Bdellovibrio bacteriovorus: one gene and its partner. The protein of the gene in region 1 binds, or shares a complex with, the protein of each later gene. Links are inferred from orthologs where the notes say so. Each region holds a gene or a part of one and is shown on either strand. Other genes may lie near its edges.

What was found.
Region 2: the proteins of pal (region 1) and AZI87_RS07755 are in contact, whole or in part, in a crystal structure (PDB 2HQS), measured with the Escherichia coli proteins. The link is inferred for Bdellovibrio bacteriovorus from one-to-one orthologs.

What each region holds. Positions count from the first base shown.
Region 1 is NZ_LUKD01000001.1:2,033,424-2,042,676, forward strand. Bases 6,561-9,253 are described here. They hold pal (peptidoglycan-associated lipoprotein Pal), read left to right. Parts: upstream 6,561-7,500; coding sequence 7,501-8,007; downstream 8,008-9,253. Other genes in these bases: AZI87_RS09775 (TolB family protein), read right to left, coding at 6,561-7,380; AZI87_RS09785 (DUF4398 domain-containing protein), read left to right, coding at 8,030-8,341; AZI87_RS09790 (tetratricopeptide repeat protein), read left to right, coding at 8,338-9,012; tsaD (tRNA (adenosine(37)-N6)-threonylcarbamoyltransferase complex transferase subunit TsaD), read left to right, coding at 9,020-9,253. Also shown: AZI87_RS09740 (hypothetical protein), read right to left, coding at 1-802; AZI87_RS09745 (DUF2802 domain-containing protein), read left to right, coding at 962-1,894; AZI87_RS09750 (hypothetical protein), read left to right, coding at 1,899-2,141; AZI87_RS09755 (SRPBCC family protein), read left to right, coding at 2,201-2,638; AZI87_RS09760 (hypothetical protein), read right to left, coding at 2,651-3,019; AZI87_RS09765 (hypothetical protein), read left to right, coding at 3,260-3,661; AZI87_RS09770 (hypothetical protein), read right to left, coding at 3,718-4,230; more of AZI87_RS09775, read right to left, coding at 4,438-6,560. UniProt on the Escherichia coli protein: Part of the Tol-Pal system, which plays a role in outer membrane invagination during cell division and is important for maintaining outer membrane integrity. The Tol-Pal system is also required for polar localization of chemoreceptors clusters.
Region 2 is NZ_LUKD01000001.1:1,599,768-1,615,600, reverse strand. Bases 5,905-8,712 are described here. They hold AZI87_RS07755 (PD40 domain-containing protein), read left to right. Parts: upstream 5,905-6,521; coding sequence 6,522-7,904; downstream 7,905-8,712. Other genes in these bases: AZI87_RS07750 (glutamine-synthetase adenylyltransferase), read left to right, coding at 7,897-8,712; AZI87_RS07760 (cell envelope integrity protein TolA), read left to right, coding at 5,905-6,511. In the rest of the region: Fe-S cluster assembly protein SufD, read right to left, coding at 1-674; Fe-S cluster assembly ATPase SufC, read right to left, coding at 696-1,445; Fe-S cluster assembly protein SufB, read right to left, coding at 1,470-2,921; AZI87_RS07780 (RrF2 family transcriptional regulator), read right to left, coding at 2,911-3,366; AZI87_RS07775 (hypothetical protein), read left to right, coding at 3,580-4,446; protein TolQ, read left to right, coding at 4,519-5,256; AZI87_RS07765 (ExbD/TolR family protein), read left to right, coding at 5,265-5,681; more of AZI87_RS07760, read left to right, coding at 5,678-5,904; more of AZI87_RS07750, read left to right, coding at 8,713-10,197; AZI87_RS07745 (peptidylprolyl isomerase), read left to right, coding at 10,359-10,865; AZI87_RS07740 (hypothetical protein), read right to left, coding at 10,917-11,378; trxA (thioredoxin), read right to left, coding at 11,422-11,802; AZI87_RS07730 (DUF3015 family protein), read left to right, coding at 11,885-12,364; AZI87_RS07725 (Lnb N-terminal periplasmic domain-containing protein), read left to right, coding at 12,354-14,159; AZI87_RS07720 (hypothetical protein), read left to right, coding at 14,285-15,833. UniProt on the Escherichia coli protein: Part of the Tol-Pal system, which plays a role in outer membrane invagination during cell division and is important for maintaining outer membrane integrity.

The DNA of each region.
Region 1 (9,253 bases):
TGCACGAGCTGTCGCCTGGCTTCACGATGATAGAGTTCACGGTAAAGCGGCGATCGGCACCGAAAGTGTCGCGGAAAGACTGAACGAAAACTTCGGGTTTATCCTCATCTTCAAGAGGCTTCAATTCTCCAGAGTAAACTTGTTGAGAAGAATCTCCACCAATGCTGCGCTCATCTTCATCCGAAATAATGATATAAGCCACAGCAGAATCAGGACGATAACAACCATTGTTGCCTGAATAGCGAAGGTCCCCGTTATAAACGTGGCGCCACATAGCTTTAATAGCACGTTCGTCGTCAGAACCAACCCAACCGGCATTAATGTAGTTAATTGTGTTAGAGAAGATTTGCGAAAGATTCGATGTTCCTCTTTGCAAAACCATTCCTAAAGAAGTGGAAGCCGTCGAAGAGCTTTGCCAGTAAATCGAAGCACCCCAAGCCGTTTGCGTGGAAGAAACGGGAAGAGCACGAGTCACCGTCGCACACATCTGCCAATCAATATTGGAATTCTGAAGCTTGGTTACGAAGGGGGCTAAATTCGCCGCAAGCTTTTGGTTATCAGGAAGCATTGAGTTTGAATCATCGACAACAAGAACGATATCCAACTTGTTATCGCGGGCGCTGACGGTATTTGTATAATTTACTTCGCGGATCGAGCCGCCAGGAACGGGGCCGGGATCGACATTGCTATCATCCACATCTCCCGCTGACTTTGAAGAAAATTGCACAGGTCCACAAGCGGTCAATGACAGCACCGCCGTCAAAGAGGCCCACACCAACCCCTTAGATAATTTGAGCAACATATCCCACGCTCCCCTTTGTTGCATAATAACACACCATTTTTTGTGTACCAAAGCAGGGCGGAGTCCAGGTCCTGGTTTGATACGATTGTGACCTAAGTCTCGTTGTGAGACGGACCTTCGGCAGTTTAGAATTTAATTAATGTTCGGCGGGGAGGCCTAGTGAGTTTCTGGTTCTTACTACAAGTGCTTGTGAATTTAATTCTATTAGCAGGTGTTGTTGGTTTGTGGGTTCGTTTAAACCGTCCTCCTAAAGATGATCCAAGACTCAGTAAAGGCTTGCAGCTTTTGCAAAGCAAAATCGCCGTATTGGAAGACCTTTCAGACAGAACTGAAACTCAGGTTAATCAGTTAACGGCTTTGTTGGAACAGAAAGTAAAAGACATTCAAACCAAAATTCAGGCTTCTGATAAACAGCTTGCGAAAATCGAACAGAGCATGCAAAAAAGTTTGGAAGTCGCAAAGATCTTCCAAGATCGTATTCCTCACAACGAAATCTTAGAACGCAAAAACACGATTAAATACGTTAAAGCTGCTCGTTTAGCGCATCAGGGTCACAGCATCGATGATATCGCTTCTCAAGTGCCAGAACTTTCTCGCGGGGAAATTGAATTCATTGCGAACGTGAACCGTGATCAATTGATGTTCTGTGAAGACAGTTTACCGGAATGGGCGCAAGGCGAAGCCGATATGCACGATTCAGCATCGGATTTGAGTGACGTGGATAACATGTCCTTCATGGCGCCATTGCAAAGAGATTCGGCGCATGACATGAGCACTGTATTTGAAGTTCCCAAAACCGACAATGAAGCACTTAAAAAATTAGGCGAAGCTTTTAAAGCGGCTTGCATTGAAGTGGAAGAAAAAGAAACAGCGGCGCAACAAACCGCCAACAATGTTTCAGCTCTATTCAATGTCACTCAGAATATCGCGCAAACTTTCTTAAGCGAAAAACCGACGCCGGTGGCTCCGACAGCGGCTCCGAAGGCGCAGACCTTAGCAACGACGGCTCCAACATCTGCTCAGGGAAAAAAAGACAACGTGATTCGTCCCGTTGAATTCCGTCGCTTAGATATGACGAAAGATTTAGGATAAAACTTTGGCTTCACGGAGCTTTATAAAATCTTTGCAGAAAGGTCAGATTCTTCAGGCGATTGTGGAAGAAGTGACTTCTTCCAAGGAAGCTCTGTGCAACTTTCAAGGTGATCTTTTGCTCGTGGGTAACCACACCGGTCTGCCGCTAAAAAACGGCGACCCCATCAAATTACAAGTCATCAGCACTCAGCCTTTGCAATTTCAAATATTCGACGCCAAGAATATGCGATTTCAACGAGTCGTTTAATATTTCTAGGGCTGCTGACATCCCTCCCTTATCCTGAAAGAACAGGAAGAGAGGTGCGTATGGTTACAAAGATTGAAAAAACAATCTCCCTTAAAGCTCCGCGCGAAGATATTTGGCGGGCCCTTACCAAGAAGAATGAACTCTCTCAATGGTGGAATGAAGGTGTGATCCTTCAGCCTGATATCGGTGGTATCTTTCAAGAGCCCTGGATTGATAGCGAAGGTCAAAAACACCTGGCGTCGGGACGTGTTGTTTATTCCCGCGAAAACCACGATATTGTTTTTACCTGGCATGAACACGAATGGCGCCCGGAATGGGAAACTGAATGTATGCTGAAGATCGAAGACAAAGGCGAAGAGCGGACGGTGACCTTACAACATTATGGTTGGGAACACTTTCCCGATGCACAACGCGAATCCTTACAGAAAGAATTCGACGTCGTGTGGGATATCCATCTTAAAGATTTAAAAAAATATATCGAATCAGGTCCTCATTAAGAGGACCTTTCTTTAGAAGCAGTTATAGCGCGGAGCTTTGCCGGATTCTTCGATAGAAGCGCAAGCCACGTGGCCTCGGCGAACGGTCACATCGTCAAACTGCTCTTCTGATTTCGGAGAAAATGACAGATAGAGCTCTTCGGCGATCTCACCAGTAATGCCGCCTTCTGAGCTCATGCAATAGACTTGTTTATTCTTATGAAGCGCACAAGACACATTCGCCGAAACTAGAAGAACCCCATCGCCGGCATTTTGTGGAGACTCCATAGTTGCTAAGAATCCAAAAAGCAATCCGCCCTTAGCGGGATCTGTTATTTTCAGTTCGGCATGGGCTTGAAGAGTCAGGACCAGGGTCGCGATAGTAAGTACGATCTTTTTCATAAAAAACTCCTTATTTATAAATGTTCATGTGGTTTCTATAGCTACACCCGTGCCATTCAGGGGGCTGTTTGCGAAATTTTCCAAAACACCTTTCAGTGTCAGAAGCTTAGACAGTCTTGAAAATAGCGCTCCAAGAATGTCATTATGAAAAGGCGATGTGATGGAACAGTTTTTCCAGTCATCAAGAATATTTGCGGCATGATTTCGAAAAGTTCTGCATACTTTTATTAAGAGGTTCTTATGAACGCGTTAAGGTATTGGATGGCAGGGGTTTTGGTGAGTTTGTCTTGCTCGATGGCGTCGGCCGCCACTCCGGCATTGTGCGGTGGTCTTCAGTTACCCAAAGAGGCTTATAAGGCCTGCTTGAAAAGCCAGCTCCCTTTAGATGGTTTGTATGCTTGTGCGAAAAGCTTTAATCGCAATGATGTGATCGCCCAGTGTGTTTCCAGCAATCAACCGACGGATGTCATTTATACCTGTGGGCAGATCAATCATATTGAAACCCAAAAGAAATGCCTTGCGGGAAATAAAACTTCCGAACAGCTCGTGAAATGCATGATCTCTAATAACAACATCAAACGATTAGATTCTTGTGTTGGGAATTCATCCGCAAAATCAGTGAGTCCTGAGGGCCAGCACTAATAAAAAAAGCGCTGCTTTGTGGGCAGCGCTTTTAAATTCTTTTTAAAATTTTAAAACTACTTCGAACTTTCTTTGATGAACAAAGTCAGATAGTGGCGAACCATGTATTCCAGTTTCACAGGCAAACCTTGGTACATCCACACAAGCTCGCCGAATGCACCCCATTTCGCTTCAACAATATGCTCGTCCATAACGTTCGTCGCTGTTTGTTGAGCTTCTGTAGAACCCGGAGTTGGAATGTAGTTCGTTCCAATAAAATTGAAACGAATGCTGATTTGTCCCGGCGCTTTTAAAGAGAAGATCATTTTAAAGCCGTTACGGAACAGCATGAAGTCGGCGTGAGTTTTCGCGATACCGTAAATTTTGATACGACCCAAAGCCGAAGGTTTCAACTCGTTGAATGAAGTGGAGGCGTCAACAAATTCAGTTTTTAGCTCTAGCAGGAATTGAATGCTTTCGTTGATCAGAATTTTTTCTGAATCAAATCCGAAGCTCATATCCACGAGGCCAGACTCTTCCATTTGTTGTTCAGCTTTCACAAGTTCTTTAATCCAGCTGATTTTTTCCATGAACCCTCCCGGTTGACAGCATAACGCAGCATCCTCGCCGCTAGTTGTCGATTACTTTAATAATTTCGAGGGCCTGGGTCTTTGTCAAGACTGGTAAGTTTGGCTCGGCGCGAAAGGGGGACTCCCATCGCCCGAGGAGGGGGATCCTTTGTGGGCGATGGGGCTTTTCAGCACTCATTAGTAAGACGCTGAAGAGCCTAAAGAGGGTTAAAACCCAGTGATCTGAAGGGCGCTTCCGATGACTCCCTCAGAACCGGCGGGGGTGTTGAAAGCCACGTAATATCCGACGACTAAGCTCACGGGGATGACGTAGCCCAAAGTGGTTTCTAATTTAAGTTCCACCCCCGAACTCCAATACCAACGTTTCATGTCGGTAGTTTCATAGACGGAGCGAACATCGTTCACAAAAAGTCCATCCGCAGCGGCACCATCGGCAATAACGGCTGCTGAAAGACGACGCAAGAAAAGAGGATCCGTTCCTGAACCGCGATAAAAATCCATCACGGGCAAGCGGTATTCTGCATTCACTACCGCCAGGTTTTTTCCGAACAGCTGACCTCGTTTGTAACCGCGCAAAATATATTGGGGCAGAGGACTGTCTGGAACGAAGACCAAAGGCTCCGTCGCGACACCGTAAACCGCAGAAACTCGATCTGGCGTGTACACACCATTCGTTCGTAACATCAAGGCGTGATGTTTCGGCAAATAGTGAGACAGATAAATTTCTCCACCGGCTAAAAACTGCGTGTGGCTTAAGTATCCATCTTGAGCGATGTAATCATAAGCTCCCAGGTAAGCGCCGCCGCCACTTTCCGGAGAAATCTGCGCGCCCGCTTTTGAATAGTTCGCGTGACTCAACATCGCATAGGGGCCGGTGCGTTTGGTGTTTGTATTTACGGTTTCGCGTTCAAGATATTGCCAGCCGATTTGCAAATTCGTGTATTTTGAAACCCAGAACATACTTGGTAAGACTGCGGCGGCAAGACCGTAGTCATTCAGCTCATTAGATACAGTGCCTAAGTAAGAACTGCGTTTGTAAGCCAAAGCCGTCCAGGGAAGAGCCGTGGTTTGATTCAAATAAGTTCCCACAAGACTTCCACGGTTAAGCCCCGTGTCCCACGACCCAATGAGTGTATAGCTGTGTTTTTTCAGGGGATCAAAACCCGAAGTCTGCGCTGTCAGGATGATGCCGGTTTCGCTGGAAGAACCTGACACAAAAGGCATCCAGTACTGAGGCCACAGGTAACCATAAGGAGAATAATCTTCAAGCGTTGATTGGTTTAAAGCGGCACGAGCCTCTTCGATCTTTTTTTCATCAGGTTTTACTTCAGGATAACGATCCGCCATCAAACCTTTGATTTCGGGAAGTTCGGAAGGCGCATTTCTCCACTCTTCCGACTTGATTGCGACAACCTTGGGGCCTTGGGATGTCATATGAGTCGCAAAAATATCTTTACTGAGAGGATCAAAATCGGCTGTAAAAAATGCCGTCAACGTATTTGAAACCGGGCGCGCTTTTTTAAGATCATTGTCGGCAAGATAAAGATTCAAAACACCACTTTGCCCGGAAGTGAAAAGCAGACCCTCAGGTGTTTTCTTTGCGAAACGAATATTTTTATATTCCGGGAATAGAAGCTCTGATTTTTGCGACGACAGAGAATAGCTATAAAGATGTTCTGACCCATCCACTTTGCGCAAAGAGAATAAAAGAAGATCCTGATTCCAGAACAGGGGATAAGAGATTCTTTCTTGCAGTTCCGGAGAGTAAACAATCTCTTCTTTCCAAGTGCCTTGAGTGTCTTTTAAAATTCCTAAGTGAGTTTTCCCACCATCTAATTTTACAAAGACAATGGCTAAGCCATCGGGGGCGACGGAAGGCTCTCTTCCCCGAAGTTTCTGTGTCAGGCGTGTGGTTTTTTTGTGAACCAGATCGTAAACATGCAAATCAGAAAAACGCTCGATGCGATTCACATAGTCGATCTTGTCATAGACGATTTTTTCCGAATTCGGAAACCAACTGACTCTTTGGATACTGCCGGTAGGAGGTCCATCTCGCGGAGAGGCCGGTTCAAATTCCTGATTGAATTTTTCAACCGTATCCGAGCTTTGTGCATCCAAAAAGCTTTGTGAATCGTTCGCGCGAGTGATGATTTTCACGGAACGGGAGCTGGCATCGTCTTCAGTCACAACCGCCAGGTGTTTTCCATCCGGGGAAATAGACGGGGCGGTCACAGAGACAAAATTATTTTTCGGAATTACGACTTGAGTGATTTTGCCTTCGCGAATGGTTTTTAGCTGTGTCTGCGCGCGAATGACGACTTCATCCAGCATCTGATTGTATTGGGCCGTGTAGTTCATTCCTAAAATTTCTTTGGCCGGAGTTTCGATGAAATAAGGAACCCGGCCCCCTTGGCGCTCGTTCAGGTCTTTGGCGACGTGAAGACCGTGCTCAGTGAACATCTGACTCCACATAAGGGAGCCAAACAAATAAGCTCGCATGCCTTCGGGCCAAGTGGGAATGTACTCGTTGGCTTCGGCAATGTCGTAAGAGTAAAAAGTTTTGTCTTCGACCATCGCGCGAATCGTCGCATCTTGATAAAAGGATCGCAGGCGGCCGTGGTTTCCTAAGCGCGTTTCCATTTCAACCGCCACGCCTTCCTTCCACCATGTTGGCAAAAGAATATTCGGTGCGATGATATTTCCAAAAACGAAACGCAAAGGTTTCATGATTCCATTGGCGGGTTCAAAATTGAGAATGTGAGTGTATTCATGGGCAAGAAGTTCAAAGGCCCAGTCACCCGTGTCAGCCAAGCTCTCTTCCGGGCCCGGCAAAACGGGGTAAGCCATAATGTGAGGGTAGGGAATGCGAGTGGCATATCCATTTGTGACGTCAGTTTTATCGTTTATAATAACGATGGTTTTTTCGGGCAGAGAGTGAAAATAAGAGCGGAGTTCGGCGTAGGCTTTTTCCAGTTTTTCGGCGTAAAGAAGACCAAGGTCCTGCTGCTTGGCATTAAAGATGATTTCAAAATGAGGAGTCTTCAGAGTCTTCCACTTTAATTCAGGCGGAACCTCAAGTTGTGCGAACGCTGAGAGAGGAAAAAGAAAAATGAAAGAGAACCAAAGATGTAAAACACGCCGTCTGTGCATAAAGTCTCTTAGCCGTACAGCAACACAATATCATTTAGGAAATCTAAGGTTTGACAATGAGCCGCTATAAATTAAAGTTTTTATCTAATGATAACTATTGGATCTTCATAGGAGGACATCATGTTTCGTAAATTAGCTCTTGGTCTTGTTGCCTGCGCGGTTGTTGCTGGTTGTAAAGGAAAACAAACTCAATCGGATCAATCCATTGAAACTTTGCCTGCAGGCGGCCAATCTACTGCCATTGACTCATCACCACTTAGTTATGATCCAATGGGTTCTGACTCTGGAAAAATTGCGGGTCTAGAAACTGTTCACTTCGGTTACGATAAATCGAGCTTGGATGCGGCTTCTAAAAAAGTGATCGCTTCTAACGTTGAGTGGATGAAATCAAACCCAGGCGTGAAAGTTCAAATCGAAGGTCACTGTGACAACCGCGGTACTATCGAGTACAATGTGGCTCTAGGTGAAAGACGCGCTAACGCAGTGAAAGCTTATATGGTAAGCTTGGGTATTGCTGGCGATCGTTTGAGCGTTATCAGCTACGGTAAAGAAAAACCACTTGATATGGGTGACACTGAAGCAGCTTGGGCGAAAAACCGCCGTGCGAACTTTGTTCCTGCTCAGTAATTTAAGTTAAGAAAGGTGTGCAGTGAGACTACAGAGACTTTTCATCGGAGTTCTACTTTTTACGGTGATTGTCAGCTGTCAAACAGTCCCTGCACCCGTTGAGGATTATTCCCTCGCAAGAGCTGCACTAGATGCGGCTCGTTCTGTTCAAGCGGCCCGCCATTCCCCAGGTTATTGGCATCAAGCTGAAGAAGCTTATCGCAAAGGCCGTATCTATTTTGAAGATCGTGATTATTCGAAAGCTAAAGAACAATTTGTGCGCGCACGTGTTTCTGCAGAAAAAGCAGAAAACTCAGCACGATTGATTCGTCAAAGAACAGGAGATGTTCTATGAAGAAAATCCTAGTGGCTCTTGTTGCCACTCCTCTATTTCTGACTGGTTGTTTGAAAACGCGTAACGAAGTTCGTGAAACTGAACAACGCCAAGTCATGCAGCAACAAGTAACGACACTGCAAAGAAGCAATGCGGATGTTTCAAACCGCTTTGCCGACATCGAAGAACAAATGAGAAGTCTGAATGGCCGTGTGGACGTGGTTGAAAACCGTGTCGGCCAAGGAAACTCGGGCATAGAAAATGCCGTTAGAAACACACAACAACAAAATCAAGACTTAAACCAAAAAGTCACGCTTCTTCAAGAGGCTCTGACGAAAATGGAAAAAGACATTTACACTTTGAATGCTGAAATCCAATCATTGAAGGCCGAACGAGTTGCTGGCCAGGCAGAAAGATCTGCGAAGCAAGCCAAGAAAAATGTTTATGAAGTCGGTGAAGAATTCTTCAATAAAAAAGACTGGAAACAGGCTATCTTAAACTACCAAAAATACCGTGACGACAATCCGAAAGGGTCTAAGTTCGCGGATGCGACTTATAAAATCGGTGTGTCCTTCCAAGAGTTGGGCATGAAAGATGAAGCAAAAACTTTTTACGACGAAGTGGTCAGCAAGTTTCCTAAATCAGATGAAGCTCGTCGTTCTAAAACTCGCTTGAAGGGTTTAAAAAAATAAATTCGTGATTGAACGTGTATTAGCCATTGAAACCAGCTGTGATGACACTTCCGTAGCGATCGTAGATCGCAGTGGTTGGGTGCACTCTGTTGTCGCGGCTTCTCAAGATTTAGAACACGAAATCTATGGCGGTATCGTTCCTGAAATCGCGGCTAGAAATCACTCCATCGCTCTGATTCCCTTGATTGAAGAGGCTTTTAAAAAAGCCGGAATGACTTGGAAAGACGTGCAGGGAATTGCC
Region 2 (15,833 bases), 430 kb from region 1 along the record:
CGAGTGCGACCGATATTCACCGCCGACTCCCCTTCACCTTGAACACGCACGTAAACGACCTTCGCACTTTCACCGACGTGAAGATCCATCACAGAGTTCACGAAATAAGAAGTGGCTGGTCCATAGTAGCTTTCCAAAATTTTAACAGAGGAACGCGCGCCGATGTTTACTGAAATACGCGGATTCACCATCAAGGCTTTGCCGCCTTCTGTAGAAGTGAAAAACACGAAATTCACAGGTTTTTCCACAGAGGTTTCTTTCGCCAACGAAAGAACAAACGGCTTAGAAAGATAAGCGCCGTTGAGAGCATCAAAAGTATCATCGAATTGAGTCGGATACTCTGAAAGCTCACGCAAAGAAAAGCCCATCGGCAATTCTTCAGATAAAGTTTTATTCAAAACACCGTTAAAGAAAACGATATTGATAAATTCTGGATTCAAATACTTTTTGATCGTCACCACTGTGTCGTGGCTAGGCTCAAAAGGATTCACTGCACTCGGAGTGTACTCAGTTTCGCCCAGAACTTTTACGCTGGTATAATGCCACTCTTCATCTTTACGAGTCGGAAGACCCTTGCGAGAGGCATAGTCAAAGCCAGCCTGGCGGAAGGACGCTAGAGCTCCTTCTGCCGGTTGTGTTTGACTGAATTTTTCATAGGTTGAAAGCAAATTCATTTCTTCACCTCGACGGCTGACTTACGTCAACCAGTCATACCCTTTGTCTTCAAGTTTCAAGGCCAAAGAGCTGTCGCCTGTCTCAACGATTTTTCCACCCAACAAGACGTGAACGTAGTCAGGCTTGATATAATCAAGAAGTCTTTGATAGTGCGTGACCATCACGATCGCGTTGTCTTTGCGACGAAGTTTGTTCACACCTTCAGAAACAATGCGAAGAGCATCAATATCAAGACCTGAATCTGTTTCATCAAGAAGAGCCAAACGCGGAGATAAAACCGCCATTTGCAGAATTTCATTTTTCTTCTTTTCACCGCCAGAGAAACCGGTGTTTACAGGGCGATCCAAGTACTCGGGCTTCATACCAACAAGCTTTAATTTCTGAACTAGGAATTCACGGAACTCCCCTTCAGGCATTGGCTCAGAACCTTGATGTTGCAAGATCGAATTAAAAGACGTGTGCAAGAACGTAAAGTTTGAAACGCCTGGAACTTCGATAGGATATTGGAACGCCAAGAAGATACCTTCTTTCGCTCTTTCGTCTGGCTCAAGTTCCAAAAGGTTTTTCATTTGGAAGTTCACTTCATACTTCACTTCTCCGCCAGTCACTTCATATGCAGGGTGACCCGCAAGAACTTTAGATAAAGTCGATTTACCAGAGCCGTTGGGTCCCATGATCGCATGAACTTCACCTGGCTTGATTGTCAGGTTCAAGCCTTTAAGAATTTCTTTTTCTTCAACACGTGCGTGGAGGTTTTTAATTTCTAACATAACTCTTACCTTTACGTCGCGGGATTAACCCACGCTATTTTCCAATTTCATTTCAATCAACTTCACGGCTTCTACGGCAAATTCTAGAGGCAATTCTTTAAAGACCTCTTTACAGAAACCGTTAACGAGCATCGAAATTGTTTTTTCCATATCCAAACCACGAGATTGCAAATAGAAGATCTGATCTTCACTAATACGTGAAGTCGTCGCTTCGTGCTCAATCATGGCAGACTTATTTTTCACTTCAATATAAGGATAAGTGCTGGCACTGCACTTATCGCCCACAAGCATCGAATCACACTGAGAATAATTTCGCGCGTTTTCTGCTGAAGGCATGATTTTTACTTGGCCACGGTAAGCATTTGAAGACTTATCCGTTGAAATACCTTTAGAGATGATCGTGCTCTTTGTATTCTTACCGATGTGGATCATCTTCGTGCCGGTATCGGCTTGCATCAGATCATGAGTCAAAGCCACAGAATAGAAAGCACCTTCAGAATAATCGCCTTGCAAGATACAAGAAGGATATTTCCAAGTGATCGCAGAGCCTGACTCCACTTGAGTCCAAGAAATTTTTGAACGTTTGCCGGCCGCTTTTCCACGCTTCGTTACGAAGTTGTAGATACCACCGCGGCCTTCTTTATCACCCGTATACCAGTTTTGAACTGTCGAATACTTAATCTCTGCATCGTCCAAAGCTACCAATTCAACAACAGCGGCATGCAATTGGTTTTCGTCACGTTGAGGCGCCGTACAGCCCTCAAGATAATTCACGTAACCACCTTCATCGCAAACCAAAAGAGTTCTTTCAAACTGACCGGTGTCTTTCGCATTGATACGGAAGTAAGTGGAAAGATCAATCGGACAACGAACACCTTTAGGGATGTAGCAGAACGAACCATCTGTAAAAACAGCTGCGTTCAAAGCCGCATAGTAGTTGTCAGTGTAGGGAACAACCGAACCCAAATATTTTTTAACGAGCTCTGGGTGCTTTTGCACAGCTTCAGAAATAGAGCAGAAGATAACTCCGGCTTTATCCAAAACTTCTGTGTGTGTTGTGCCGACAGAGACAGAGTCAAAAACTACGTCAACGGCAATACCAGAAATACGCTTTTGCTCTGACAAAGGGATGCCCAGCTTTTCAAACGTCTTGATCAACTCGGGATCTAAATCGTCCAAAGATTTTGGTTTGTCGGCTTCCGCCTGTTTTTTCGGAGCGGAATAGTAACGAATATCCTGGAAATCAATCTTTGGATAAGAAACATGCGCCCATGTGGGCTCAACCATTGTTAACCAATGACGATAAGCCTTCAGGCGATATTCTAACATCCATTCAGGTTCATTTTTCTTTTGCGAGATCAAACGAATGATGTCTTCGTTCAAACCTTTTTGAACGTCGTCGGTTTCGATATCTGTCGTAAAACCGTATTTGTATTCGTAAGACTCAAGAGGGTTGTTGGAGGATTTATTGTCCATGAGCCTCTGCCTCCGCTGACTTTTTGCCAGCTAATGATGATTTATCCACAAGCAGCTCTTTCAAACTCAGGCTTCGATAGAATTCCGTGAGACGATGATTAAGTTGAGTGATGGGGGAAACGATGTTGCAAGTTCCTTGAATTTCACAAGGAGCCTCTTTGTGAAGGCATTTCACCAAAGCCGTTGGGCCTTCGATGATTTCCACAAGATCGTGGATAGAGACTTTAGAAAGATCCTTCGTGATTTGATAACCACCGTTAGCACCATATTCGGCGCGAAGAATTCCTTTTTGTGCCATTTGTTGCATAACTCGAGCTGTCGCATCAAAAGGCGTATTAAAAGAATCGGAAACTTCTTTCGCGGACGTCAATTCGCCAGGAATCTTTTTACTCATGTGCTTTAAAGCCATGAGGGCGTATTCGAGTTTGCGGTTGATCTTGTTCATGATTCGTTCTCTGCTCTTTTTGAGCTGCTTTCAGTGGGCATCTAAATGTGCGTCCACAGTAGGGCTATGACCCCGTTTCTAAACGAAAGTGAAATGAAAAACAAGGGTAAATACGCCTAATTTTAACGTATTTAAGACTGTGACAGAAAAGAATCATCGAGTTTTGGAAAAATTTGCTGATTTCAATGCCTTAGGGTGCTATACGAAGGTCCTATGAGAATCTTTTTCATTACCATTTGCAGCCTTGCCGTCGTCGGTATTCTTATTTTGTCCGCCCGTATTTGGGGATTGGGCCAACACTATAAAGCCTATGAGCACGCCTTCTTTTCGGGCCCGGCTCCGCTCATCATCGTAAAGGCGGACACACTCGAAAAAGCGCAAGAGGCTGTGAAAACCAAGTCTGACGTCGTTCTTTGGTTGGATGTGCGCTTTTCCCGCGAAAAGACGCCTTTTATTTTGCCCGCTTCTCGCGATGTTGAATTCCTGGATATGAAACGCAAGCTGCAAGAGGAAAATCCCTCAACACCTATCATGATTGGTGGAAAGCTGAATGAATATCCATGGGAGCAAATCAACGAGTTCTATAAAACCACCCCGGCCCTCAAAGAATACTACGAACAGTTTCCGCAAACTCGTTTCATCCTGAATGTCGTAGATAACGTAGCAGACGCTCATACGACGCTAGTTAGTACGATCCAAGATTTAAAACCCAACGAGCGAACTCTTATTCAAAGTGACGCCTTGATCATTATGAAAACGATCAAAGAGATCAAGCCAGAGTGGGTGTATGGAACGAGCACTCCGGATCTTATGCGTATGCTGACATTTGATTCGATGTGGATTCTTCCATCGACGCAATTTGCTGGAGATGTTTTCATCGCACCATTTACTTTGATGAAACGCCCCGCATTCAATGACGACATCATTGAAGAAATGCGTCGTCGCAAAAAAAGAATTTTCTTGGGTCCTATTCAAAGTGAATCTCAATTTGCTGAAGCGAGTCGCTACAAGGCAGATGGTTTGATCACGGACAATTTACCACAATTACTTCATCTTCTCGGCCAAGGTCCTGCTCAATAGGTTGAACTCAGGACCATTTGGACATATCTTTTTACCTTAGGGATCGATGCGTCCCATATCGGAGGTCAAGATATGTCCGCTTTATTTGTTAACGTGGCTCAGGCCGCACCCTCTGTGTCAGTGAACACAAGCTCCATGGATGCGATTTTTCAAGCTAGCCCTGTCGTCCAATTAACTCTTCTTATCCTTATTCTGCTTTCCGTGTTTTGCTGGGCCATCGGATTTACGAAATATCAAACGTTTAAGAAGATGACTAACTCGGACGAGCTTTTCTTAAGCAAATTCTGGAAAGTGAATTCTCTGGATACTCTTTATGAAGACATCGACCAGTACAACGACTCTTCAATCGCGCGTGTGTTTAAAGCGGCATACCTTGAAATGAAAAAGATCTCTGAATCGCCTTTGCTAGCGAAAACAGAGGGCGATAAGCCAATTCTTTCAGGCATCGACAATCTTCAACGTGTACTTAATAAGGCTTCTGAAAACGAAATTTCTAAATTGGAATCTCGCTTAACTGTTCTAGCGACAACAGGAAGTACAGGTCCTTTCATCGGTCTTTTCGGAACGGTTTGGGGGATCATGGGTTCTTTCCATAAAATCGGTCAAACTGGTACAGCAAGCCTTGCAGTTGTTGCTCCTGGTATCTCGGAAGCATTGATTGCAACAGCGATCGGTCTTGCGGCGGCGATTCCAGCCGTTGTTTTGTATAACAATTTTATTTCTCGCATTCGCAAACAAGAAATCGCTTTGAATAACTTCAATGCGGACTTCTTGAACATCGTTAAACGCAACTTCTTCCAAGGAAACTAATCGTGGGAATGGGTAATGGTGGCGGAAAATCAAAAAGCCGCGCAACATTAAGTGAGATCAACGTGACGCCGTTAGTGGACGTCATGTTGGTGCTTCTCATTATGTTCATGGTGACGACTCCGCTGATGCAACAGGGAATCGAAGTGGATCTTCCGAAGACCTCTTCCTCGGGAGTGGAGTTGAACGAAGAGCCTTTTGTTTTGGTGATTGGACCGGATCAAAAGATGACCGTGGCAAAAACGAAAATTGCCATGAACGAGCTTCGTCCAAAATTAAAAGCCATCTTTGAAAATAAAAAGAACAAACAAGTTTATATCCAAGCAGACCGCAAAGTAGATTACGGCTTCGTCGCGGAAGCCATGGCGGAAGTACGTGCTGCAGGGATCTTTAACATCGGCCTTATCACGGTTCCAAAAGATCAGTGAACTACTTAGAAGAAGAAAAACAGCAAGATGACCAACTCTCTCGCGGCATAGGGATCTCTATTGCTCTGCACGCGGCTATTATTTCAGTGTTCACACTGAAGGCTGTTTTCTTTACGCCCGAGCCTATTGATTTTTCTCAAGCGGTCCGAGTTGATATGGTGGGACTTCCGGATAAGGTAGAACCTAAAACTTTGCCTGCGCCCGCGAAAGAAGAGGCCAAGGCCGCTTTGCCAGAAAAGAATCAGGCCGAGGAAAAAACTGTGGAAAAACCACCTGAAAAAGTGGTTGAAAAGAAAACTCCGCCAAAGCCAGAGCCCGCAAAACCTGTTGCTAAAAAAGAAGACGGCGTAAATCTTGAAAAAGTAAAATCGCAACAGCAAAGTGCGCTGGAAAAACTAAAAGCCATGGCGGCCCTAGATAAAATCAAGAATGATGTCGCTGAAGAAAAGCGAAAGGCCGCAGCCGGTGCGGGAAAATCTGATTCCGGTGCGCAAAAAATCAAAGGCAATGTGTTGTCACCGGGAACTTCGTTGACCGGACTCACAAAACTTCAACATGACACATACGCCTCTGACTTAGATAAACATATCAAAAACAATTGGGCCCTTCCCGAGTGGTTGGCGAAGCGAGACTTCAAAGCCCAAGCCGTAGTGTTCATTGATTCACGTGGCAACATTTTGGGAAGAAAAATTGTTAAAAGCAGTGGAAATCCCAGTTACGATGAGGAAGTATTACAAACTATTGATAAGTCGGCTCCCTTCCCTGCGCCGCCAGAGAAGTTTTTAGCCATCGTATCCGTAGATGGAATTCTGATTGGATTCCCAGAATAGGAGATCACACATGATGAAGCAGCTCTTAGCCTTGCTCCTTGTACTAAGTATTTGTCCTTTGTTCGCTCAAGCTCAATCGAGCGGTATCTATATTAAACTTGGTGAAGCTCGTACAAAGAAAAGTCTTTTGGCTTTGCCCGCTCTGCAATATTTTGGCTCTCCTTCATCGGGTTCCAAAAATCAATCTGTCGGTGTAGAGATCTTTAATACCATCACTAATGATCTGACAGTGTCGGCCTATTTCCAGTTCATCAGCCAAAGCGCTTTCCTTGAAGACACTAGCAAAACGGGTTTGATGCCCGCACCGGGTTCTCCAAATGGATTTAAGTTTCAAAGCTGGTCAGCTATTGGGGCCGACTTCTTGATTCGCGCAGGATATTCTATTGTAGGCAATGAACTCACTTTAGAAACTTACCTTTACCACGTCCCTCGTGCGAACTTGATCGCAGGCAAAAAGTATAAAGGGCCGGTTTCGAGCGCACGTCGTATTGCTCATACATTCTCTAACGACGTTCTTAAAGCTTTAACTGGTAAAGAAGGCCCTTTCCTTTCAAAAGTTGTGGCGTCTTCAGATCGCGCCGGCGCGCAAACAAAAGAGATTTTTGTGATGGACTGGGATGGCGCGAATATGGATCAGGTTTCCAGCCATCGCAGTATTTCAATTTCTCCGGCGTGGTCTCCTGACGGAAAGAAAATCGCTTACACTTCTTACGTGAAACGTGTTGGTGCTAAATTCAGAAACGCAGACATGCTTCTATTAGACTTGGCTTCGGGCCGTCGCTCTTTAATTTCTTATCGCCAAGGGATTAATTCAGGAGCGGCGTTTTCGCCAGACAATCGTCACATTTATTTGACGATCTCTCAGGGAAACAATCCTGATATCTACAAAATGACTTTGGATGGAACTTTGGTGGGTAAAATCACTAACGGTCCTTCGGGAGCAATGAACGTAGAACCCACTCTGTCTAATGACGGAAAACTTGCGTTTTCTTCAGATCGCGCCGGTCGTCCGATGATTTACACAGCCAATGGCGATGGTTCGGCGGTGAAACGTATCACTTTCGCGGGTGTGTTTAACTCTTCGCCAAGTTGGTCTCCAGACGGATCAAAAATCGCGTTCGCGGGTCAAAGTGAAGATCACTTCGACATCTTCGTGATGAATGCAGATGGCACTGGAATGATTCGTCTGACTTCCGCAAAACAGCCCAACGGAAAATGGGCTAGCAATGAAGATCCTTCGTTCTCTCCGGATGGTCGCTTTGTCATGTACACAAGCAACCGCACTGGAAAAAATCAGATCTATATTTCCACAGTCGACGGAACTGAAGAGCGTCGCGTGACGACAGACAACTACAACTACTACAAGCCGAAGTGGTCTAAAAACCTTGAGTAATCTTCCTTTAGAGGAACAACTTAGAAAAGAGCGAAACGAGATCTGGTCTCGCTTCGCTCTGGCTTCAAAAAATAACTCTGAATCCGCCCCCAAAATCTGTCTTGAGTGGAGTCACTCTGCAGATAGTCTTCTAAAAATCGCATTTCAACATTGTTTTTCAGGACAGAAAATAGCCCTCTTTGCCCTGGGCAAGTTGGGTTCGTTAGAATTGAATCTAAGCTCTGACGTAGATGTTTTGCTGGTTGCTGAAACCGGGAATGATGTTTCGCTTTCGTCTCTTCGTAAATTTCAAAAGCTTCTGACGGAAAGAACTTTCCAGGGATTTGTATTTCGCGTGGATTTTGATTTACGGCCCGGCGGAAAGCAGGGTCCGCTCATTCCCACGTTAGATCAATTCAAAGACTATTACGGCAACTACGGTGAAACTTGGGAAAGATTGGCATTTGTCCGTCTGCGACCCATCTGTGGTGATAGCGATGTTGAAAGGGAAGTCCTTTCTTTTTCGAAAAAGTTTTCATTTCGCAAGCACTTGGACTTTACACTTCTAGAAGACTTAAAAACTTTGCGCTCCAAAATTCAAAGTCACTATTGGGCCAGAACGACAGCGGATGTGATTGATTTGAAGCTCGGTGTCGGCGGCATCCGAGACGTCGAACTTTTTGCCCATGCTTTGCAAGTCATTCACGGAGGCAAAGATCCTGACCTGCAAGTGCGCGGAACCACGGAAGCGCTGAATCTTCTCAGTCAAAAGCAGCTTTTGCCTTCGGATGAAGCGGAGTTCTTGAAGTCGCACTATTGGAATTTACGAAGTATCGAAAACTATGTTCAAGCGCTTAACGATGAACAGACACATTTGATCAATACACAAGACGAACACCCAGAGTTCATCACGCAGTCACTAAAAAGCCTCCCCTCGCAGATGAAACGCTGTGATCAAATCGTGAAAGGACTTCTTGGTGAAGCTCCTTCGGATCTTTCTTTAGAACAAGAGTTAAAAAAGCTCGGCCTTCCGGAAAATCAAATTCAAGAACTTTGGCAGGAAATTCTGGGCCAAGAAGTTCTTTCGCGAAATAAAAATCGCGACGAGCTTGCCCGTAAAGCGTTTTTAGCAGCCTTCTTAGAAACCTTGCGTGAACAAAAAGGGGACATCCATCGTGGGCTTTTGCTTTTAAAAGATTTTATTCATGGTACACGTGCGAAAGCTTCCTTCTTTTCGATGCTTTTGCGAGAAAAGGAATTATTGCAAGAGCTGGCTTGGCTTTTTGGTCATTCGCCCTATCTATCACGCATTCTTTGCAATCGGCCAGAACTACTAGACAGTTTCGTGTATCGCATGCAGGACAAACTTTCAGAAGATCTTGGATCTTTATTGGAAGAACTTGCGGAAAAAAAGCTTCTTTCGGAAGTCATCAATGGAAGTCAGTATCTCGAAGACAAAAATCTGCCTGTATTGGTTAAGAATCTGACGTCAACTGCGGATCTCGTTGTTGAAAATCTGTTGCGCGCTTTGAAGCGCGATCACCCTTCTGCCATTCAAGTTTTGGCTTTAGGGAAATGGGGCGGAGAAGAATTAGGTTTTAGATCAGATCTAGATTTTCTTTTCGTCGTTCCTGATGAACCCACGGAAAATGATTTTAAAGTCGCTAAAAGATTTATCACCCGGCTGACTGAACCGCATCGCGGAGGAAATATCTATTCTATAGATATGCGTCTTCGTCCTTCTGGAAAAGCAGGTCCCATCGTAATTCCTCGCAAAGATTTAGAAGATTATCTGTCGAAAGAAGCCTCGGCTTGGGAGCGACAGGCTTATTTAAAGGCGCGCTTTATTGCGAACGACGAAGTGTCTCCTTTGCAATCCTATATCCATCGTGGCCTCACAGATGCGGATCTTTTGGAGCTTGAAAAAATCCGCACGCAACTTTTAGTGCCTTCTGCATCGAACTTGAAATACAGCGAAGGCGGTTTGGTGGACGTAGAACTTGCGGCGCAAGCCTTTGTCCTTTTTCACAAAATCACTCCGAAAAATTCAGGCACGGCAAGTTTTCTTGCGGCCATGGGTGAGCAAGGATCTGTTCTTCAGCAGAATTACGATCGATTGCGTCAAATTGAACAAATGCTTCAACTTGTTGCGTCAGAATCTCTCGTGGAACTGCATGCAAATCACGAGTCCTTTCAAGCGCTTGCCTTAGCGCTCCAAATTTCTCCTGATGAATTACAACTGGAAGTTTCTCGTCTGATCAACGGGAATATTACACTCCTGAAGGCACTTGACCCTCGCAGGCAGCCTCACTAATAGTGAGAGAGTTGGACAAAAGTCAGGGAGTAAAAATGTCGAAGAATATCGATATTAAAAAGGTATTTTGGATTTACCTATTTGCATTCTTGTTAGCGGCTTTCAGTTTCCGCGCAGACGCAAAGACCGACGCAAAAACGACGAAGAAGGGAAATAAGGAAATGTTCGCACTATTTGAAACAACTAAAGGGAACTTTAAAGTTAAGCTTTTGAGCGATAAAGCGCCTAAGACAGTTGAAAACTTCGTAGGTTTGGCTGAAGGCACGAAAGAATGGACTGATCCTAAAACTGGCAGCAAAGTAAAAAAGCCATTTTATGACGGTTTGGTATTCCACCGTGTTATCAAAGATTTCATGATTCAAGGTGGTTGCCCACTTGGAACTGGAACTGGCGGCCCAGGTTACCGTTTTGAAGACGAGTTCACTCCTGGCCAACAAAAACACGATAAACCAGGCATCCTTTCTATGGCGAACGCGGGTCCAAATACAAACGGATCACAGTTCTTCGTAACAACTGTTCCAACTCCTTGGTTGGATGGCCGTCACACAGTGTTCGGTGAGGTTGTTGAAGGTATGGACGTAGTTCACTCTATCGAGAACTCTAAAACGGGTCCGATGGACCGCCCAGTTGAAGCTGTTGTGATCAAACACGTTAAGATCGTAAAATAGTTTCGAATTGATTTAAAAACTAAAAAGCCCGATGGAAACATCGGGCTTTTTTTATTTCTTCTTAGGACAAAATTGTTCAGAACGAACCCAGAACGCCGGTGTACACATATCGTCCTGCCACACATTTTCTTTGTTGGTGGTGTAGCCATAATACCAAACAAGTCTGTCATCTTGAGACTTCAGATTCAGCACATTGGGCATTTTGTAAGGAGTGCTGCCGTTGATCGCATAACACCAGCCGTAGGCACGCATTTCAGAGTTAGAAACAATTTCTAACGAATCCAACCCCGTCGGCGTATTGATGATAGAGTTCATGCCTTCGGGCCCGCCGATATAAGGAATTTTGTTCGCATCGAAAATTGCGACCGTGATGTCCCCAACCGACTTATTTAAATCGACATCGACTTTGCCGTGATGAACGGGCTTGTCGTCGCAAGGACCATAGACCTCCCAAGTAATGGCTTGAGAGTATGAAGAAGCTGATAAAATAAGAGCGAATAGAGTCTTTTTCATGGGGCCCTATCTATCAATTAAATAGAGCCCTGGCATCTTATTTCTAAGAATTTTGTTTGCGGACTTCTTCCATGTCGATTTCTTTTGATTTTTCTACAACCTGTTCGAGGATTTCTTCGGGTAAAGCACCTGGCTGCACAAAAATAATATCGCCCTCTTTAATAACTGCCAGAGTAGGAATTGACTTAATCTCAAACTGCGAAGCCAGCTCCAGCTCAGCATCTGTGTCTACTTTTGCAAACACCACATCGGGATGCTTTAAGGCAACGGCCTCGAAGATAGGCGCAAAACGACGGCAAGGCCCACACCAGGTTGCCCAAAAATCTATGATCACAAGTTGGTTGTTCTCGACAGTTTCTTTGATGTTGTCTTTCGTCATTACCATTACAGCCATCGTGAATATCCTCCTTAGGCGTTGGTCCATGAATGCTTTTGCACCTACTAAAAGCTTTGATGTTAAAACTTAAATACGCAACGATTTAATAAAACTTATGGAGGATTCACGGATGAAAAAGTTAATTTTGTCGTTCATCGTTTTATTTGGAGCTAATGCTTGGGCCGCTGGCGATGCTGGTTGTGGTTTGGGCAGCATGGTAATTTCTAAAAACACAAAACTTCTGCAACTTTTTGCAATGACGACGAATAATACGACTTTGACTCAACCTTTCGGTATTACTTCAGGTACTTCCGGTTGCAACGCTCACGGTTTGGTTATGGCTGAAAAAGAAGTTCAATACTTCGTGGAAGTGAATCAAGAAGATCTTTCTCGCGAGATGGCGCAAGGTCATGGTGAAAAATTAGCGACTTTGGCGCAAATGAAAGGCTGCCATAATGAAGCTTCTCAAAAAGCTTTTGGCTCTTTCACGCAAAGCTCTTATGAAAGAATCATCCCTGCTGCAAACACAACAGCTTCAGACCTAGTGCAAAATTTAAACAGAGAACTTGCGACACAGAGTGATCTAAATACAATGTGTCATGGTTCGTAATTTCCTTTTTTGTCTTTTTCTTATCGCCCCACTTTTTACGTGGGGCTTTTCTTTAGATAAAGTCTCTGCCTATCAAAAACAAGCTATCGAACGCGAGATGTGGAAAGATCCTCAGTGGATTCGTTTGGGTCATTATCGCAAGACTTGGCTTGGTGATTTTAAGTCTCCTCTGTTAGGAAACTTCTTTCTTTCTTCACAAGGTTCTGTGAGTCCGCGTGAAGAACTATTAAAGACCATCGAGGTTCTTTTTTCTTCTGACGAGAGTGCTAAAAAGTATCAGTGTCATTACCTTGCGCGCACGTCATGGCTGAAAGGCGCGCTTAAGATGGATGCGCAAGATATCGTCGCCTGCCCCGAGCGCGATGCCTGGAAAAAGCAACTGGGTGCCACAGAATTATTTTTAGTCTTTGCTTCAAGTGATTTGAATAGTGCGGGTTCTAGCTTCGGTCACACTTTTCTTCGCCTGCATAACCCTAAAAATGTAAAGCAATTGGAACTTCTCGATTACGGAATCAACTATGCTGCGATGACCGGACCTGATGGTGGCGCACTTTACGCCTTGAAGGGGCTTTTTGGTTTTTATCCCGGAAATTATTCGATGCTTCCCTATTATCAGAAAATGCGCGAGTACACGAACCTCGAAGGAAGAAACCTTTGGGAGTATCGATTAAATCTTTCCTCCTCTGAAGTTTCGTTTTTAATCGATCATTTGCTTGAGCTTGAGGGCAGCTATGCTGATTATTATTTTTTAAGCGATAATTGCTCTCAGCAAATTTTGGAACTTATTGAAGTTGCAAAACCCCATTTAGATCTGTCGGGCCAGTTCCATGATGCGACGATCCCCCTGGACACCGTTAAAACATTGAACGATCACTGGTTGCTTTCCGATGAAAAACTGCGACTTTCACTTCAAACAGAGTGGCGAGCTCGTTACGCCGGATTAAATTTAGCTCAGAAAAACGCACTTAAGAAAATAGTGCGACACCAAGACACTTCTTCACTCGCAAGTTTAGACGTGAAAGAAAAAGCCGAAACTCTTGAGGCCTCTATCAGCTATCTAGCGGTAAAAGAATATCGAGAGGAAAAAGAATATAAAAATGAGAAATATGCTTTGTCGGTAACGCGTGCGCGACTGGGGCCCCAAACATCTCCTGTGCAGATTCCTCAACCGAGGTCACCTTTAAGCAGTCCTAATTCTGTGGCTTGGTATTTAGGATACGGTCAATTTGATCACGAAGACTTTTATCGCTTTAAGTTTCGCAGAGCTTTTCACGATCTTTTATCCGATGACAGTGGGCTTTCGCCATTTTCTCATTTAGAAATCTTGAGTTTTGATTTTCGCTATTTTTCAGAGAATCAAAATTTGGATCTTTATGAAGCCGTGCTTTTAAAATCTTTTTCAACGGCGCCGGTGACCACTTTGGATACTCCCGTTTCTTGGCGAGTTGAAGTTGGAACTATGCCAAAACTTGTCCCCTATTTTAACTTGGCGGCCGGATTTAGTTTTGATTTTTCTTTTCTTGAAGCCACTAGGATTTCATTGCTTGGCGTCTCTGAAAACTTAAATCTGACAGAGGTTGCTCAACCTTATTTAGGTCCGGAAATTTTACTAATGACAAAGACACCGGGAATGCGTGCTCTGGTCGGTACCAAGTATCTTTACAATACTTCTGAAGGCCGTGGCTTTTTTGAGAATAAGGCCGGTGTCTCTTTCGATGTTCTTAATTTCGAAATTCGTTTCGAAGGTCGCGTGAGGGATGAGCTCCCCGAATTTACCGCCTCTGTCATATTCTAGACACCAGGGTGCCTAGTTTCGTCCTGTCTCACAATGAGACGTGCCAAGCTCTTCTATATTTTATCTAAAGGGCCCAAAGCTTGCTTCTATCCAGTGTGAGACACAACCGTCTTCAAGGAGCAGCCATGAAATGGTTCCAAAAAACACTTACTGCGATCGCCACGTTCAATATGGTATTTTCGCCAGTTATTGCTTCGGCTGCCCCAGAGTGGACGGAAAAAGATAAGGCGCAATTAGCTCATTATCGCGATTACTTGGAACCACTCGGATACCGTCTGACATTAGATCCTAATGAAAAGAAAGCGCTAGTTTACGATAAGAATACTAATAAGTTAGCTATGGAAGTTCCTTTTGCTGAAGAAGGTGAACTTCGCAAGTACTCTCCAAAATCTTTAAATCATATGTTGATGGAAGAAATGGTGCGCGTAAAACAAGCTTCTAAAGCTTCTTGGTCGCACTCTGTAAGAAATCTTCCTGCTGAATCTGCGATCTTCTTCGTAGCGATGGGAGCTGTGGTTGCAGGTCAGCTTATTACGAACTATTCGCAAAATCCCATTGCGATGAAACAACACATTGAGCACTCCCTTTCGCCTATTGGTGTTTTTGGTTTCTTTACGTTCATGTATTCACAAGGTGTTACGGCCAATGTTCTTTCTATGTATATGAAAAATCCTAAGTTCCACCACATGATTCCTTACCTTGGAATGACGGTCGGAGCTTTCTTGCAAACTTACCTTTCTCAAGTGGCGTCTGATCCAAATGTTATGGCGTGTGCAAAAGTCATGATGGGTGGAAAGATTTCTGAGAAAGATCAAGCTAACGGCATTGATGCAGATCCGTGTTCTAAAGCCTATGAATACCTTGTTCTGAAAAAGAAACTTTGGGAGTTCGCACCAGGCATCGTTTCTATGTTGATCTCTTCAGGTCTTGCGGGTGTGGCTCAGTCGGTTCTTACTAAAACTGTATTGCGCATCACAGGTGTAGACATCGCTCTTTGGTTGGTTCCAGGCACAATGCACCTTAAAGGCATCCGTCTTCTTCTAGTAAAAGGTTTGCAAATCACGGCGTTCGTAGCTATCGACATGTGGCTGAACCGCATCGTGGTCTCAACATGGAAAAACATGTACGACGGTGCCGATTTCTACGACGTCAATGACCGCTTGAACGATAAAATGAATCTTATGAAGAAAAGCCGTTGGGCCGCTGACGACAAAGATCTTCAGGCAGAAATGAAAGACTTCCGTAAAAAGATGACAGACTGGCGTATGATGAATATGTCTGAGGTGTACGAGGCTCACTCGAACTGGTCAGAGGCTTTGCACCAAATGACATCTATGTTTAATACGAGCTATTCGTTCTATGATGCTTTTGTTTCTGAAGTAAGAAAAGCCCGGGACGAAAGTGCTCCCAATAAATTCCTGACTATGACTTATCCATTCAACGGTGTCGTCGCTAAAGGCCTTACGGACGACATGAAAGATACTTACTACCTAAAACCGCAAGTTTTAGAAGGTATGCAGTTGAAAACTATCAAAGAAGGTTTAGCAAATGCTGATGCTCTTCTTCAAAGCGAAGACGCGAAGTATTTATATCCGCCAGAAAAGAAAAAGATTACGGGCATTCTTGAAAAAATTCGCTCTACCGAAAGAGACGTTATCGGTGCTGGTCTTTCTG